2 regions of the Collinsella sp. An271 genome follow, and region 1 is predicted to be linked to the other one. Evidence: riboswitches for the same ligand, from Rfam matches in the RefSeq annotation. Region 1 holds a riboswitch; the other holds the start of a gene.
The links. A riboswitch is a leader RNA that binds a small molecule or an ion and turns the genes downstream of it on or off. The one in region 1 is predicted to bind thiamine pyrophosphate.

Region 1 (7,821 bases):
CGGCGATCGTCTTGATGTCCGCCTGGATGCCGGCGCCGCCGCTCGAATCCGAGCCGGCGATAGACAGCACGACGGGAACGCGGAACGTGTCCATCGTCAACCTCCTTCTCGTTGCGCCATTTGGGATTGGCGCAGATGGATCCTTTGCCGCTAGCGTGCGAGGGCCATGCGGGAGAGCTTGTCGGCAAGCTCGCGCGTGTCCCTCTCGATATCCTCGGCGGCGAAGATCGCAGAAACCACGGCGGCGCCGGCGGCGCCGGTCCCGTCGAGGATGTCGATCGTGCTCAGGTGCAGCCCGCCGATGCCGACGACGGGAATCTTTACGGCGCGGCAGATGCGCGCGAGCTCCTCGCGGGTCACGTCGACGGCGTCGGGCTTGGTGGGCGTGGGGATGAGCGCGCCCACGCCGAGGTAGTCGGCGCCCGCTCGCTCGGCGGCGACCGCCTGCTCCACGGTCTGCGCGGAGACGCCGACGATGGCGTCGGGGCCGAGGATGCGGCGAGCCTCGGCGCATGCCGTGTCGGATTGGCCGACATGCACGCCGTCGGCGCCGACGAGCCGCGCCGCTTCGACGTCGTCGTCGATCAAGAACGGGACTCGCGCCTCGCGGCAGATGGGGAGGATCGTCTTCGCTTCCTCCACGAGCTCGTCGGTCGACATGTGCTTCTCGCGCAGCTGGACGAAGGTCGCGCCTCCCGCGAGCGCCTCGCGCACGCACGAGGCGAGCGTGCGGCCGTGCAGCCAGGCGGAGTCCGTCACGGCATACAGCAGCATGCCGCGACGGATATCTTCCGGCGTCCAGGGACCGCGCTGGGCGGCCGGCATTACAGCTCCTCGATCTTGGCGCCGGCCATGAGCTGGTCGGCGGACATATTGCAGATGGCGTCGAGCAGGTAGGTGCGGAAGCTGCCGTTGCCGTCGGCGGGTGTCATGCGCGCCGCGGCGACCTCTCCGGCAAGGCCGTGGCCCGCGATGGCGGCGACGGTCGCGCCGAAGACATCGTCGGGGTTGGCGACAGCGTATGCGGCAGCGACGCAGGTGAGCATGCAGCCGGTGCCGGTGATCTTGCCCATGGTCGCCACGCCGTTGCGGATGGCGACCGCGCGGTCCGCGGAGGCGACGATGTCGATGGCGCCCGTGATGGCCACGACAGCGCCGAGCTTGGCGGCGAGGCTGCGGGCGAAATCGGCGCTCGCGGCGAGGTTGTCCTCGGTCACGGCGTCATCGGGATTGACGTCCACGCCGCGGGTCGCTGCGGCGGAGCCGGCGATGGTCTTGATTTCGCTCATGTTGCCGCGCACGACCGTGACGGGCAGCGTGTCGATGAGCTCCGCCGCCGTCTCGGTGCGCAGCTTGGATGCGCCGGCGCCCACGGGGTCGAGCACGATCGCGTGGCCCAGCTCGCCCGCGCGCTTGCCGGCCACGCGCATGCCCTCGATGCTGCGCTGATTGAGCGTGCCGATGTTCAGCACGAGGCCGCCGCAGATCGAGGTGATGTCCTCCACGTCATCGGGCTCGTCGCTCATGATGGGGGAGCCTCCGCACGCGAGCAGCGCGTTGGCGCAGTCGTTGACCGTCACGTAGTTGGTGATGCAGTGCACGAGCGGCACGGTGGTGCGAACGTTGTCGAGTGCACGGCCGAGTTCTGCCATGTCCATGGTGCTATTCCTTTCTGAGATGAGGACGGGGCCCTGCCCGGTCCTCCATGTGAGTTTTCCGTTCGGGAGCGTCGGTCAGCTCATTCATGAATGAACAGGGGTGTCAAATAAACTAATCCTGCGCAAACGTTGATTCGGCCCCCGTACATTCATGAATCAATCCGTATTCCCCTGGGCGTCGAGATCGATCGTCGTACCCTCGAACACCTTGTTGACCGTGCGCACGGCGCACATCTTGCCGCACATGGTGCAGGTGCCCTCGGTGGAGGCGGGGGAGGCCTCGTAGCGCGCCTTCGACGTCACCGGGTCGAGCGCATAGGTCCACATCTCGTCCCAGGCAAGGCGCCGGCGGGCATCTCCCATGCGGTTGTCGACATCCTTCGCGCCGGGCACGCCCTTGGCGATATCGGCGGCATGCGCGGCGATCTTCGTGGCGATGAGGCCGTCGAGCACATCCTGCGCGTTCGGCAGGCACAGGTGCTCGGCGGGCGTGACATAGCACAGGAAGTCTGCGCCGGCGCTCGCCGAGATGGCGCCGCCGATCGCGGCGGTGATGTGGTCGTAGCCGACGCCGATGTCGGTCACGAGCGGGCCGAGCACGTAGTAGGGCGCGTTGTGGCACAGGCTCTTCTCGAGCGTCACGTTGGCCTCGATCTCGTTGATGGGCATGTGCCCGGGGCCCTCGATCATGACCTGGACGCCGGCGTCCCATGCGCGCTTGGTGAGCTTGCCCAGCTCGATCATCTCGGCGGTCTCCACGGCGTCGTTCGCATCGTAGAGGCAGCCCGGGCGGCACGAGTCGCCGAGCGAGATGGTGACGTCGTACTCATGGCAGATCTTCAGGATCTCATCGTAGTACTCGAAGAAGGGGTTCTCGTTGCCAGTGACCTCCATCCAGCCGAACAGCAGCGAGCCTCCGCGGCTCACGATGTTCATGAGGCGGCCGGTCTCCTTGAAGGTCTTGATGACGCTCTTGTTGATGCCGCAGTGGATGGTGAGGAAGTCCACGCCGTCCTCGGCGTGTGCGCGCGTGACCTCGAGCAGGTCGTCGACGGTCAGCTCGACCAAGGGCTTTTCCATGTAGCCGATGGCGTCGTACATGGGGACGGTGCCCACCATGAGCGGCGTCTCGCGCACGAGCTGCTGGCGGAAAAAGCGCGTCTTGCCGGAGTTGGAGAGGTCCATGATGGCGTCGGCGCCGAACTTCTCGGCGGTGCGCACCTTCTCCCACTCGACATCGGCGTCGGCGACATCGCCGGAGATACCGAGGTTGACGTTCACCTTGGTGGAGAGGCCGGCTCCGACGCCGCGGGGCTCGAGGCCCATGTCGAGGTGGCGGATGTTCGCCGGAATGGCGATGCGGCCCGCCGCCACGCCCGCGCGGATGAACTCCGGATCGCGGTGTTCCCGCTCGGCGACGGCGCGCATGGCGTCGGTGATGATGCCCGCCCGCGCGTAGTCGAGCTGCGTGACAAGATTGGCAGTGTTGGGTGCGTTCATACGCATGCTCCCTTCGTTGGCATTACCCATATCAGGTTCCTCGGGTCGGGACGGGCACGTCCCCTCTCAGCCTGCCGTGGTGTCCTGCAAGCTCCCCGTGATATGCGATTGTGCGGCGCCTTCCGCACGGGTCGGCGCTCTGCTGCATTCCAGTATAGTGCGGAGCGCGGTGGTGGGTGTCGGGAATGTAGGCGATAATGGACATGCGACTTCGATGGCGCGAGGGGCGCGGGGGAGGCGAGACGCCGATGGATTGGAACCGAGACGGGCACGTGAGCATAGGCGAGGGTGCCGTGAGCGAGATGCTCATCAACGAGCTGTCGGGATCCGACGGCGGCGCGCCGCGCGATTCCGGAGGTTGCGGATGCGGCTGCCTGCTGGTGTTTCTCGTGGTTTGTCTTGTGCTCGTGCTCTTTGTGCTCCTGGGCAGCAGGTAAGGTCTGTTGCCGGTCGAAGCGCCGACGCGGGCAGTCGCTGTGGCAGAAAGATACAGTCACATCAAACGGACTGGGTTGGTTGGGGACGGGTTCGTTCCAACCCGTGCCTGACGTCGCGACGGTTTCTGCGGGAAGCTCGGGCGAAAAATGCATACCGATTCAGACGAAACGTAGAACACCGAGGTGAACGCCTATATCGTTTTGGCCGTTATGTAAATCATCCCCGCCGTTCCCGCAGAATCCGTCGCGACGCTTTCTGCGGGAAGGCGTCGCACCGTCTGCGGGGCCCCGGCTGGGCGTGCACCGGGGACGTGCCCTCCGCATGCGCTCTTGGACGCTGGGGACACCCCTTCGGCGCGCATGCTTGCACGAGCCCCCAGTATCCACGATGGTCTAGCAGAGGTTATTGTTTTGGGCGGCCGATAAGGGGGTTTGTTGGTCGAAGCTCCATGTCTGCGGCCGCCGCGACCTCCTTCAGGGCCGTTCGGCGCAAGGGCTCTCGTGTTCACCATCGCCGCATTTCACAGGGACAGGCAGGAATCTATACTCAAGCCAGATGACGGATCGGTCGGGTTTCGCTCCGAGGGATGGTGGGGGCATGGTAGACATTCAGATGGCTCTGGGGCTGGATGAGGTCAAAGAGTGCATTCGCGCTGCGGTTTTCCGTCTGGGCTCTTCGGTCGAGATCGCGGGGAAGGTGGAGCGCGATGAAGGGCTTTACGTGCTCGTTATCGAGAAGTTCTACCTGCGGACGTCGAGTTACGCCAGCCTGACGATCGTGGCCACGGGCGATGATGCGGCCTCGCGTGTCACGGCGATCGCGTCGGGTTCCGGTGATGGGCTTCTCAACTTGAGCTACGGCGTCAAGAAGCACCTGGAGCAGGATTTCCTGGAAGAGATGGAGTCATGCAGCCGGTAGCTCGTAGTTCGAGGGCACATTCCACCTTTTCTTGATGTCGCATCAAGCGCGTTTCATGAATACCAGCGTGCTGCCGTCTTCGGATGAGAGCTCCGGTGCGTAGGCATAGCCTATGTCGAAGCGGACCAGGTCCTCTGCTCGCTCTATGCCGTGTTCGGCCATCCAACGGACCATCGAGCCACGTGCAATCTTGCTCGCCGTTGCGCGCTGCACGGGCTTGCCGGCGCGTAGGTCCTCGCCGAAGATGCAGGTCACAGCTTGTGAACCTGCCGGAAGATGGGGCAGTGCCGCCTTGGCGTACTCGACGCTCGCCAGGTTCACCACGCATGTGGGGCCATCAGCGCAAATCACCTGCGCCAGCCGGTCGCCCCAGAAGGCATAAAGGTCGCGCGTATCGTCGACGGAGAGTTTCGCACCCATCTCCAGGCGGTAGGGCTGCACGGCGTCGAATGGACGAACGCAGCCGTATAGGCCCGAAAGAACCCAGAGATGAGCCTGCAGCCATTCGAGCTCGGGAAAGCCCATGACCTCCGGCGCCATGCTGCGGTACTGGATGCCTATATATGAAAAGATGGCAGGGGATATGGTCCGGGCGACGGCAGGATCATCAAGCGCCTCCTCGTGGGATACGGGCTCGAATTCGTGCAGGCGCTCGATGTTCTCGGCGAGGAGCTTGTCGTTCACGCGCCAAAGGCGCTTGAGCCCCTCGGCGCCCTGCGTGCGCTCGATGTCGCGCAGCTCGCGCACGAGCCGTTCCGTGCGTTCGGGAAACGGCGGGATGCCGCGCGGCGTAAACGTGTCGGCGGCGACGCGCATCTGCTTGGCGGGGGAGATGATGACCTGCAGCATGGGCTCTCCTGGGGTAGCGAACAACATGGGGGACGGTGGGGATGCGATTCCCGCGCATCCCGATGATATCCGATGGAATGGATCGGGCGGGCCTCCTTTGAGCGAGCGTCCCTGTTTTATCTTTTCGGAATCATGGTCAATTTACCCATCGAACCGGGACTGCACCATCTGTGCGTATATATACAATATTAATTACTACAAGCCTATTGAAGAACGGCCAAGGCCCCTTTCCCGCTCTTTGGGAAAAGGCACCCTAAGCGCGCGAGGAAAACACGTATTATATTGTCTCTTTTGTGTCGCGGATCGTTTCTGCCGAGCCGGCTCCCGCAATCCAGCATTCATTTCCCGGTTCGATGGGTAAATTGACCACGATCGGGAATCTATACCGAATAAGCGCGGCGCGCCCCTCGCAGACATGCGGATTGAAATGCACGAAAAGGCGCGCGGGCCTGCCGGATGGCAAGACCGCGCGCCTCGTGCTGTTGAGCGGGGTGCGTTACGCGCGCTCGATGAACGCCTTGTAGCCCTTGTAGGCTTCGTAGACGTCGGCCTTGTTCGTGACCTCCCACAGGGAGTGCATGGACAGGACCGCCACGCCGGAGTCGATGACGTCCATGCCGTACTCGGCGAGGATGAAAGCGATCGTGCCGCCGCCGCCCGCGCCGATGCGGCCGAGCTCGCAGGTCTGGAAGTCGACGCCGGCCTCGTCCATGATGGTGCGGACGAGCGCCATGTACTCGGCGTCGGCGTCGTTGGAGCCGGATTTTCCGCGGCTGCCGGTGTACTTGTTGAAGCACAGGCCGTGACCCATGATGGCCGCGTTCTTCTTCTCGAAGCGGTCGGCGTAGAGCTGATCGAAGCCGGCGGACACGTCGGAGGACAGCATGCGGGAGTTGGCCAGGCAGCGACGGAGCGCCAGCGGGCCGGTCTCGCCGACGAGCTCCATGATCTCGGCCATGGTGTTCTCGAAGAAGCGGCTGGTCATGCCGGAGGCGCCAACCGAGCCGATCTCCTCCTTGTCGACAAGCAGGCACACGCTCGTGCGCTCGACCTGCTCGACGTCGAGCAGGGCGGCAAGCGAGGTGTAGGCGCACACGCGGTCGTCCTGGCCGTAGCCCAGGATCATGGAGCGGTCGAGGCCCATCTCGCGGGCAGCGCCGGCGGGCACGACCTCGAGCTCGGCGGACAGCAGGTCCTCCTCCTCGATGCCGTACTTGTCGGACAGGATGTCGACCAGCATCTGCTTGACGGGCTCCTTCGGAGCGTCGTCGCCCTCGATCACCACGGGGCGTCCGCCGATGATGACATCGAGGTTCTCATGGTCGACAGCCTCGGCGGCGGACTTCTTCATCTGGTCGGAAGCCAGGTGGATCAGCAGGTCGGAGATGCAGAACACGGGATCGGAGGCGTCCTCGCCGACGCAGACCTCGACCGTGGTGCCGTCCTTCTTGCACACGACGCCGTGCAGCGCCAGCGGGGTGGCGACCCAGTGGTAGGCCTTCACGCCGCCGTAGTAGTGCGTGTCGAGGTAGGCCATGTCGCCGGCCTCGTACAGCGGGTTCTGCTTGATGTCCAGACGCGGCGAGTCGATGTGCGCGCCCAGGATGTTCACGCCCTGCTCGAGCGGCGCGGTGCCGATGTTGGCGAGCATGATGGTCTTGTTGTGGCAGACGGCATAGACCTTGTCGCCGGCGGAGAGCTTGCGGCCCTCGGCCGTCACCTGGTCAAGATCGACGTAGCCCGCAGCCTCGGCAAGCTTGACGCTCGCGCGCACGCACTCGCGCTCGGTCTTGTTCTCGCTGATGAAGGCGCGGTACTCGCCACAGAGCTTTTCGAGCTCGGCAAGATCCGCCTCACCGTACTTCTTCCATGCGTTCGGACGCTCCATAAGGGATGCCTCCTCGTTCCGTTACCGATAATTCCGCAGGGAATGGTAGCACGGTATTCCTAGTGGTGACATAGGCTTTGTGTGGAGGGGGCGGGTTCGAGGCCTGTTCAGCTAAGCGAGGGCGAATCGACGTGCCCGGGTGCCCTGCAAACGGGCGGCAAGAGATCGAAGCGGGTTGTTGGCGAAGGATGCTTCATGCTTTAAATCGCTCAGCTGCAGGGTGCTACAGATTGCGCACGGCATTACGGAGTCCGTCTCCGTCCGCACGATGCACTTGCGCATGCACGGGCTAAGCTCGCTTGTTTTTGGCGTATGCTTGATGACGATGGGCCCGTTTATCATTCGCTTGGTAGCGCCCCCTACCTTGAGGTTGTATGCAGGAGGAGGGCTAGCGCCTGACCCCTTGTGCCCAGGCAATGTGAACTCGCGATCGGGGAGGGACCGCCATAATTGGAGGTATGCGGTAAGCATCGCGACGGCGCCAATCTGATTCTAAGCACAAATTGCGAGGAAATGGGAAGGCATCCCAACACATTTTCAGCCTGGGCCTATCGAAAGTGGCTTATCGGA
Region 2 (7,821 bases), on a different contig from region 1:
CGTCATTCCGCTTGACGGATGGACGAGGACGCAGGTGCTTCGCTTCGCGGCGTGCTTGGAGGAGCACTTTCCGCATCCGGTGGCGCGCGCCGTGGTACGCGCCGCGGCGGCGGAGGGGCTTGAGCATCGCGAGCGCCATGCGGCGGTCGAGTACCTGGTCGCGCACGGCATCGCGAGCTCGCTCGACGGCAAGCGCGCGGTGATCGGCTCGGAGCATTTCGTGGTGGAGGACGAGGGCGTCCGCATCCCCGACGAGGCGCGCGGGAAGATCGCCGCCGAGCTCGGCGGCCTGTCCGTGCTCTATCTCGCGGTCGACGGCGAGCTCAAGGGCGTCGTGGGCATCCAGGATCCGTGCAAGCCCGGCACGGCGCGCGCGATACGCGAGCTGCGCGAGCTCGGCTTCACGCGCATCGTGATGCTCACCGGCGACAACGCCCGCGCCGCGTCGCGCATCGCCGCGGAGGCGGGTATCGACGAGTGGCGAAGCGACCTGCTGCCGGAAGACAAGCACGGCATCGTCGAGCAGCTGCGCCTGGAGGGTCGCCGCGTGGTGATGGTGGGCGACGGCGTGAACGACTCGCCGGCGCTCTCCGCTGCCCATGTCGGCGTCGCCATGGGGTCGGGGACCGCGATCGCCAAAGAGGTCGCCGATATCACGCTCACCGATGGCGACCTGGATGCGCTCGTGCGCCTGCGCAGGCTCTCCATGGGCCTCGCGGCTCGCATGGACGCGTCGTTCGCCGAGGTCATCGGTTTGAATTCGCTGCTTTTGGCGGGCGGCGTCACGGGGATCGTCACCCCGCAGGCGAGCTCGCTGGTGCACAACGGCAGCACGGTGCTGCTCGCGGCGCGCAATGCGCGCGCGTACGGCGCGGAGCCCGGCCGTCGCGCGCTGCCGTCGGCCGCACCTCGATAGCACATGGAGTCCCGCGCCGTCCGATGTCGCAAGAACGCGCGAGCGGTTGCGCGAGTTGGGATATACTGGACACGCAAGAGGGGAGCTGGCGGATGCCGGCTGAGAGGAAGCTCGACGGGCGGCATCGCCCGCACCGCTTCGACCCTGAACCTGATCCGGGTAATGCCGGCGTAGGGACCAACGCTTTGATACAAAAGCCCCTACGATGTTCGAGGGGCTTTTTTCATGCCTCGGAAGGGAAGACCATGGAGGCAAGCGTAGCGATTCAGGTGCTGCCGCAGAACACGGAGAGCGACGAGGAGACCTGCCGCATCGTCGACGAGGCCATCGCCTACATCATGTCCAAGTTTCCCGATGCGTACGTCGGTCCGTTCGAGACCGCGATCGAGGGCGACTACGACCTGTGCATGGAGGTGCTCGCCGAGGTGAACCGTATCGTCATCAAGGCTGGCGCCGACAAGGTGGCCACCTATGCCAAGATCTTCTATGCGCCCGAGCGCGGCCTGCTGACGACGGAGCAGAAGGTCGGAAAGTACCATGAGTCCGAAGCGTAAGGGCTCGGGCGCGCCGGCGCTTGCGCGCACGGCAGGGGTGAGCCCGCTTGTCGGCAAGCTGGCCGCCCCGGTGACCGTGCTGGCCCTGGTCGCCATCTGGCAGCTCGTGTGCTCGGTGGGGCTCGTCCCGTCGTTTCTGCTGCCGAGCCCGGTGGCGGTCATCCAGGCGCTCGTCGGCGACTGGCAGCTGTTGGCCGGCCATGCCGTGACGTCGCTCGCCGAGGCGGCGGCGGGGCTCGCCTGCGGCATCGCGCTCGGTTTCGCCGCGGCGGTCCTCATGGACCGCTTCGAGCTCGTCTACCGTGCGTTCTACCCGCTCGTCGTGCTCACGCAGACCATCCCGACGGTCGCCATCGCGCCGCTGCTTGTGCTGTGGTTCGGCTACGGCATGCTGCCCAAGGTCGTGCTCATCGTCATCACGACCTTTTTCCCGATCACGGTGGGGCTGCTCGACGGGTTCCGCTCCGTCGACCCCGACGTCATCGACCTCATGCGATCCATGGGCGCGAACCGCGCGCAGATCATGCGCCACGCGAAGCTGCCCGCGTCGCTTGGGCACCTGTTCTCGGGCCTGAAGATCTCGGCGACCTACGCCATCGTGGGCGCGGTCATCGCCGAGTGGCTCGGCGGCTTCTCGGGCCTGGGCGTCTACATGACCCGCGTGCGCAGCGCCTACGCGTTCGACAAGATGTTCGCCGTGATCATCCTCATCTCCGCCCTGTCGCTGGTGCTCATGTGGGCGGTCGGCGCGCTGCGCCGCAAGCTCATGCCCTGGGAGCGCTCCGAGGGGTAGGAAAAGGTGCCGACAAGGCGCATCGATCAGATTTCGCATATTGGAGAGTCATATGTCTCGCATCTCAACCATCGATCAGCTTTTTGCCCACCGTCCGGTTTCCCGCCGCGGGCTTGTGCGGTGCGGCCTTGCGGGCGCCGGCGTCCTCGGTGCCTCTGCGCTCGCCGGATGCTCCGACGGCACCTCATCGAGCACCGCATCTTCCGGCGGCTCCGCGGCAACAGGCGCCTCTGAGCTCAAAAAGATCACGTTCGCGCTCGACTGGACGCCCAACACCAACCACACGGGCGTGTACGTCGCCGCGGCCCGCGGGTACTACGAGGAGGCAGGTCTCGAGGTCGAGATCGTGCAGGCGCCCGAAAACGGCGCCGACGCCCTGGTCGCCACCGGCGAGGCCCAGTTCGGCGTGAGCTTCCAGGACACCATGGCGAGCTACGTCTCGAGCGAGGACAGCCGTCTTCCCGTGAGCGCCATCGCCGCCATCATCCAGCACAACACCTCGGGCATCATCAGCCGCGCCGAGAAGGGCATCACGCATCCCGCGGCCATGATGGACCACACGTACGCCACCTGGGAGGGCCCCATCGAGCAGGGCGTGATCAAGCATTGCGTCGAGGCCGACGGGGGAGACTTCAGCCGCGTGCAGATGATCCCCTCCACGGTGACCGACGAGGTGACCGCGCTGCAGACCGACCAGGTGGACACCATCTGGATCTACTGGGCGTGGGCCGGCGTGAAGTGCCAGCTTGCGGGCCTCGACACGAATTACTTCGCGTTCGCCGACATCGACTCGGTCTTCGACTTCTACACGCCGGTGATCATCGCCAACGACGACCTGATCGCCGACGACCCCGATACCGTGCAGGCGTTTCTGGATGCGACGCGCCGCGGCTACGAGGACTGCATCGCGGACCCGGACGCTGCCGCCGACGTGCTGCTCGAGGCGTCGCCGGAGCTCGATGAGGAGCTCGTGCGCGCGAGCCAGGAGTACCTGGCCGACCAGTACCAGGCCGACGCCGACGCGTGGGGCGTGATCGACCAGGGCCGCTGGGACGCGTTCTTCGGCTGGGTCGGCGATCAGGGCTTTGCGCCTGAGATCGAACCCGGTGCCGGTCTTGACCTGCAGTTTATCTAACAGAAGCTTAGGGCACGAGGCGGCGGCGACGGCTCGCTGCCCCCAGGGGGAGGCAAACGTGGCACAGCTTGAAGTCGGGCACGTGAGCGTGGCGTTCGACGGGGTGCAGGTACTCGACGACATCAGCCTGACGGTACCTGCAGGGCATATCGCCTGCCTGCTCGGCCCCTCGGGCTGCGGCAAGACGACCCTGTTCCATGTGGTCGCCGGGCTCTCGCTGCCCGATTCCGGCAGCGTCGAGCTCGACGGGCGCGACATCACGGGCGCGCCGGGGCAGCTGGCGTACATGCTGCAGAAGGACTTGCTGCTGCCCGAGAAGACGATCGTCGACAACGTGTCCCTGCCGCTCGTGTTGCGCGGGGTGCCCCGTGCCCAGGCGCGGGAACAGGCGCTCGCGCTGTTCGACACGTTCGGGCTCGCGGGCACGGCCGACCGCTGGCCCTCGGAGCTTTCTGGCGGCATGCGGCAGCGCGCCGCCCTGCTTCGCAGCTATCTGTTCAGTCAGGATTTCATGCTGCTCGATGAGCCCTTCTCCGCGCTCGACGCGTTCACCAAGGCCGACATGCACGCATGGTTTCTTGACGTCGCCGAGCGCTTCGGCACGACGGCGCTCGTCGTGACCCATGACGTCGACGAGGCGCTCGAGCTCGCCGACGAGATCTTCGTCATGCGCGGCGCTCCCCAGGCGGGGCGCCCGACGCGCATCGTGGGCACCGAGCGCATACCGTGCCCGCGCGCAGAGCGCGCCTCTTTCGCCCTGACCGAGGAGTTCCTGGAGCACAAGCGCCAGGTGCTGGCCCTCCTCGGCTAGGGAGACACTGGTTGATGGTCTTTGCGGCGGTCGGGTCCGCGGTGGGTGTTGTATCCGCCCGCGTGCGAAACCGCACCTTGGTAAAACCTTTTATCAAGGTGCGCTGGCCCTTCGTTTTGAATTTGGTATCAAGTCTTGGGCAATAAGGGCCGCATAGGGGCGGATCGAGGGTCCCTTCCGGGATTTTCGGGATCGGACGAACAAAGAAACCGCAGGTCACAGGCTTGTTAGATATGGCCGTTTTCCACTTATACTTCCCGATTTGATACCAAATTCATTTTGCAGAAATATTAATCCCCTCTTTCCTGGGGTTTCGCGGTGCGGTTTGCCCATCGCGTGCATACGGGGCCCGGACTGCATATCGGGGACGTACCTTCCGCGTGCATGTTTGCATGGAGCAGGTACGTCCCCGATATGCACCACCGCCTCTACCAGGTCACCCGCTAACAGGGCCCAGCAACCGTACCCAGAACTGCGAGAGAGGGCCCCTTGAACGGCCCTCTCTCGCAGTTCTGGGTACGGTTGCTGGGCCCTGTTAGCGGGCAGTCCTGTGGTTTTACCGATGACCGGGGTGTGTCGGCAAATTACTCGGCGTTTCCCAGCAGGCGTGACAGCAAGGCGGGGAATCGTCGCCACGCGCAAATGTCACCCAGCTTATAGCATATGTATGCCTTAGGTAACTTTTTTGCTCAACTTGGCCATAACCCCTTCACAACAAGTTAGCCTTGTGTTAGTTTACCGTAGGAAACATAGACGGGGCTAACTTGAAGCGTTGCCTCGCCTATGCCGTTCCATTCGATCGGACGATGATGAGGAGACATGCCGTATGACTCAAGGGCCGCAGGTTCCCGCGATGCCGCTTTCCTTCCGAAAGGCGGGGGAGACCATCATGGTGACGCGCGTGCGCGGCGATGAGGACCTCAAGCACCATCTCGCGAACATCGGGTTTGTCGAGGGCTCCGAGGTGCACGTGGTGTCTTCCAGTCCCTCCAACATCATCGTGACGGTCAAAGGCGCTCGCTTTGGCTTGGACACCAAGGTCGCTCAGCGCGTCATGACGGTCTGACACGGGGCGCGCGACGGCGCGCCGACCGTGGACGTGGCGAACAGGAAGGGGGAAGGACATGAAGACACTGGGAGATGTTGCGGTGGGCGATAGCTCCACCATCATCAAGCTGCACGGTGAGGGCGCGCTCCGCCGTCATCTGATGGATCTGGGCCTCATCAAGGGCACGCAGTTCAAGGTCGTGAAGGTCGCGCCGCTGGGCGACCCGATCCAGATCACCGTTCGCGGCTACGAGCTCTCCATCCGCAAGGAGGAGGCGGCCATCGTCGAGGTGCAGTAACGGCACCCGCGAGGGCGTTTGCGCAGGTAGAGTTAGCTATTTCTAACTATAAGGGATCCGAGGCGCCCGCCAGGGATCTCGCACGGCTAGCTCGGTAACTTGAAGAAGTTTCAAAGCCTATTTTGGAAGAAGGAAACGCATGGCGGCTTCACAGCTTCATGTCGCGTTGGCGGGTAACCCCAACTGCGGCAAGACCACGCTTTTCAACCTGATCACCGGCCAGAACGGCTATGTGGGCAACTGGCCCGGCGTCACGGTTGAGAAGAAGGAGGCCAAGCTGACCAGTGACAAGAGCGTCACGATCACCGACCTCCCCGGAATCTACTCCCTTTCCCCCTACAGCCCGGAGGAGAAGGTCTCGCGCGACTACCTCATGAGCGGCGAGCCCGACGTCGTGATCCAGGTCATCGACGCCACGAACCTCGAGCGCAACCTGTACCTGGCGCTCCAGGTCGTCGAGACCGGACTGCCGGTCGTGGCGGCGCTCAACATGGCCGACCTCGTCGAGAAGAACGGCGACAAGATCGACACCCGCGCCCTCTCAAAGAGCCTCGGGTGCCCGGTCGTGATGATCTCCGCGCTGCGCAACAAGGGCGTCGACGAGCTGCTCGCCGAGGCCAAGCGCGCAGCGGCCACCAAGGGCAGCGTGCCCGAGCACAGGTTCGATTCCGCTATCGAGGACGTGCTCACCAAGATCGAGGACCTGCTCCCGTCGTCCGTGCCCGCGTCCAAGCGCCGCTACTTTGCGGTCAAGCTGTTCGAGCGCGATCAGGATGCCTTGCGCCTCATCAACCTCCCCAAGGACAGCGCCGCCCGGGTCGACGAGCTTATCGTCGCATGCGAGAAGGACTGCGACGATGACGCCGAGTCCATCATCACCGGCGAGCGCTATGCGGTCATCGCGCACATGATCGACGGCTGCCTCAAGAAGGCGCCTGCGCGCATGAGCACCTCCGAGAAGATCGACCGCATCGTCACGAACCGCATTCTCGGCCTGCCCCTGTTCGTCCTCATCATGTGGGCCGTCTACTCCATCGCGACGGGTGCCGACGCGTTCGGCACCGCCGGCACCGACTGGGTGAACGACAACCTGTTCGGCGAGGGCTTCGAGCTGTTCGGCATGCAGTTCCAGTCCATCCCCGGCGTGATCGAGGGCTGGCTTGTCGCCGCCGGCGCGAGCGATCTGGTCCAGAGCCTCGTGCTCGACGGCATCGTGGCCGGCGTGGGCGCCGTGCTCGGCTTCATCCCGCAGATGTTCGTGCTGTTCGTGCTGCTCTCCTTCCTCGAGGACTGCGGCTACATGGCCCGCGTCGCCTTCGTGATGGACCGCGTGTTCCGCCGTTTCGGCCTGTCCGGCAAGTCGTTCATCCCCATGCTCGTCTCCACGGGCTGCGGCGTCCCCGGCGTGCTCGCCACCAAGACGATCGAGAACGAGAAGGACCGCCGCATGACGGTCATGACCACCACGTTCATCCCCTGCGGAGCCAAGCTCCCCATCATCGCCCTGCTTATGGGCGCTATGGTCGGTGACGCCGAGGCGAGCTGGATCTCCCCTCTGTTCTACTTCCTCGGCGTCATCGCGGTCATCGTGTCCGGCATCATGCTGAAGAAAACCAAGCTGTTCGCCGGCCGTCCGACCCCGTTCGTCATGGAGCTGCCGAGCTACCACTTCCCGTCCATCCGCTCGTGGTGGCTGCACATCTGGGAGCGCGTGTCCGCCTACGTCAAGAAGGCCTTCACGATCATCTTCGCTTCCACCATCGTCGTGTGGTTCCTCACCAACTTCGGCGTGTACGAGGGTGCGTTCGGCTTCTTGCCCGCGATGGAGGGCATCCCCGAGGAGTTCACGGACTACTCCGTGCTCGCCATGGTCGGCGGCGCCATCGCCTTCATCTTCGCCCCGCTCGGCTTTGATTCCTGGCAGGCGACGGCCATGTCCATCACCGGCCTGGTGGCCAAGGAGAACGTCGTGGCCACGGCCTCCTCGCTGCTCCATATCGCCGACGGCACCGAGACCGATCCGAACCTGTGGACCGCGTTCGCCGGTATGTTCCCGTCCATGGGCGCCATCGCCGCGTTCGGCGCGTTCAACCTCCTGTGCGCCCCGTGCTTCGCTGCCATGGGAACCATCCGCGCTCAGATGAACTCCGCCAAGTGGACCGCGATCGCCATCGGCTACGAGTGCGCCTTCGCGTGGGTCGTCGGCCTCATGATCAACCAGTTCTACCTGGCTGCCACCGGCGTCTTCAGCATCTGGACGATCGTT

Region 2: linked by a shared signal. The riboswitch ahead of B5F74_RS06680 (thiamine-binding protein) and the one ahead of thiC (phosphomethylpyrimidine synthase ThiC) in region 1 are both predicted to bind thiamine pyrophosphate.

The regions. Positions count from the first base shown of each region.
Region 1 covers NZ_NFJE01000010.1:23,323-31,143, reverse strand. Annotated here, with positions in the region: gene thiD (bifunctional hydroxymethylpyrimidine kinase/phosphomethylpyrimidine kinase) at 1-94, opposite strand, end outside; gene thiE (thiamine phosphate synthase) at 151-825, opposite strand; gene thiM (hydroxyethylthiazole kinase) at 825-1,658, opposite strand; gene thiC (phosphomethylpyrimidine synthase ThiC) at 1,815-3,158, opposite strand; TPP riboswitch at 3,150-3,266, opposite strand; gene B5F74_RS09235 (hypothetical protein) at 3,362-3,595, shown strand; gene B5F74_RS09230 (DUF6054 family protein) at 4,194-4,514, shown strand; gene B5F74_RS09225 (YaaA family protein) at 4,557-5,363, opposite strand; gene B5F74_RS09220 (aminopeptidase) at 5,860-7,251, opposite strand.
Region 2 covers NZ_NFJE01000006.1:38,406-46,226, forward strand. Annotated here, with positions in the region: gene B5F74_RS06675 (heavy metal translocating P-type ATPase) at 1-916, shown strand, start outside; TPP riboswitch at 985-1,110, shown strand; gene B5F74_RS06680 (thiamine-binding protein) at 1,162-1,470, shown strand; gene B5F74_RS06685 (ABC transporter permease) at 1,454-2,263, shown strand; gene B5F74_RS06690 (ABC transporter substrate-binding protein) at 2,316-3,398, shown strand; gene B5F74_RS06695 (ABC transporter ATP-binding protein) at 3,457-4,209, shown strand; gene B5F74_RS06700 (FeoA family protein) at 5,036-5,275, shown strand; gene B5F74_RS06705 (FeoA family protein) at 5,334-5,555, shown strand; gene feoB (ferrous iron transport protein B) at 5,695-7,821, shown strand, end outside.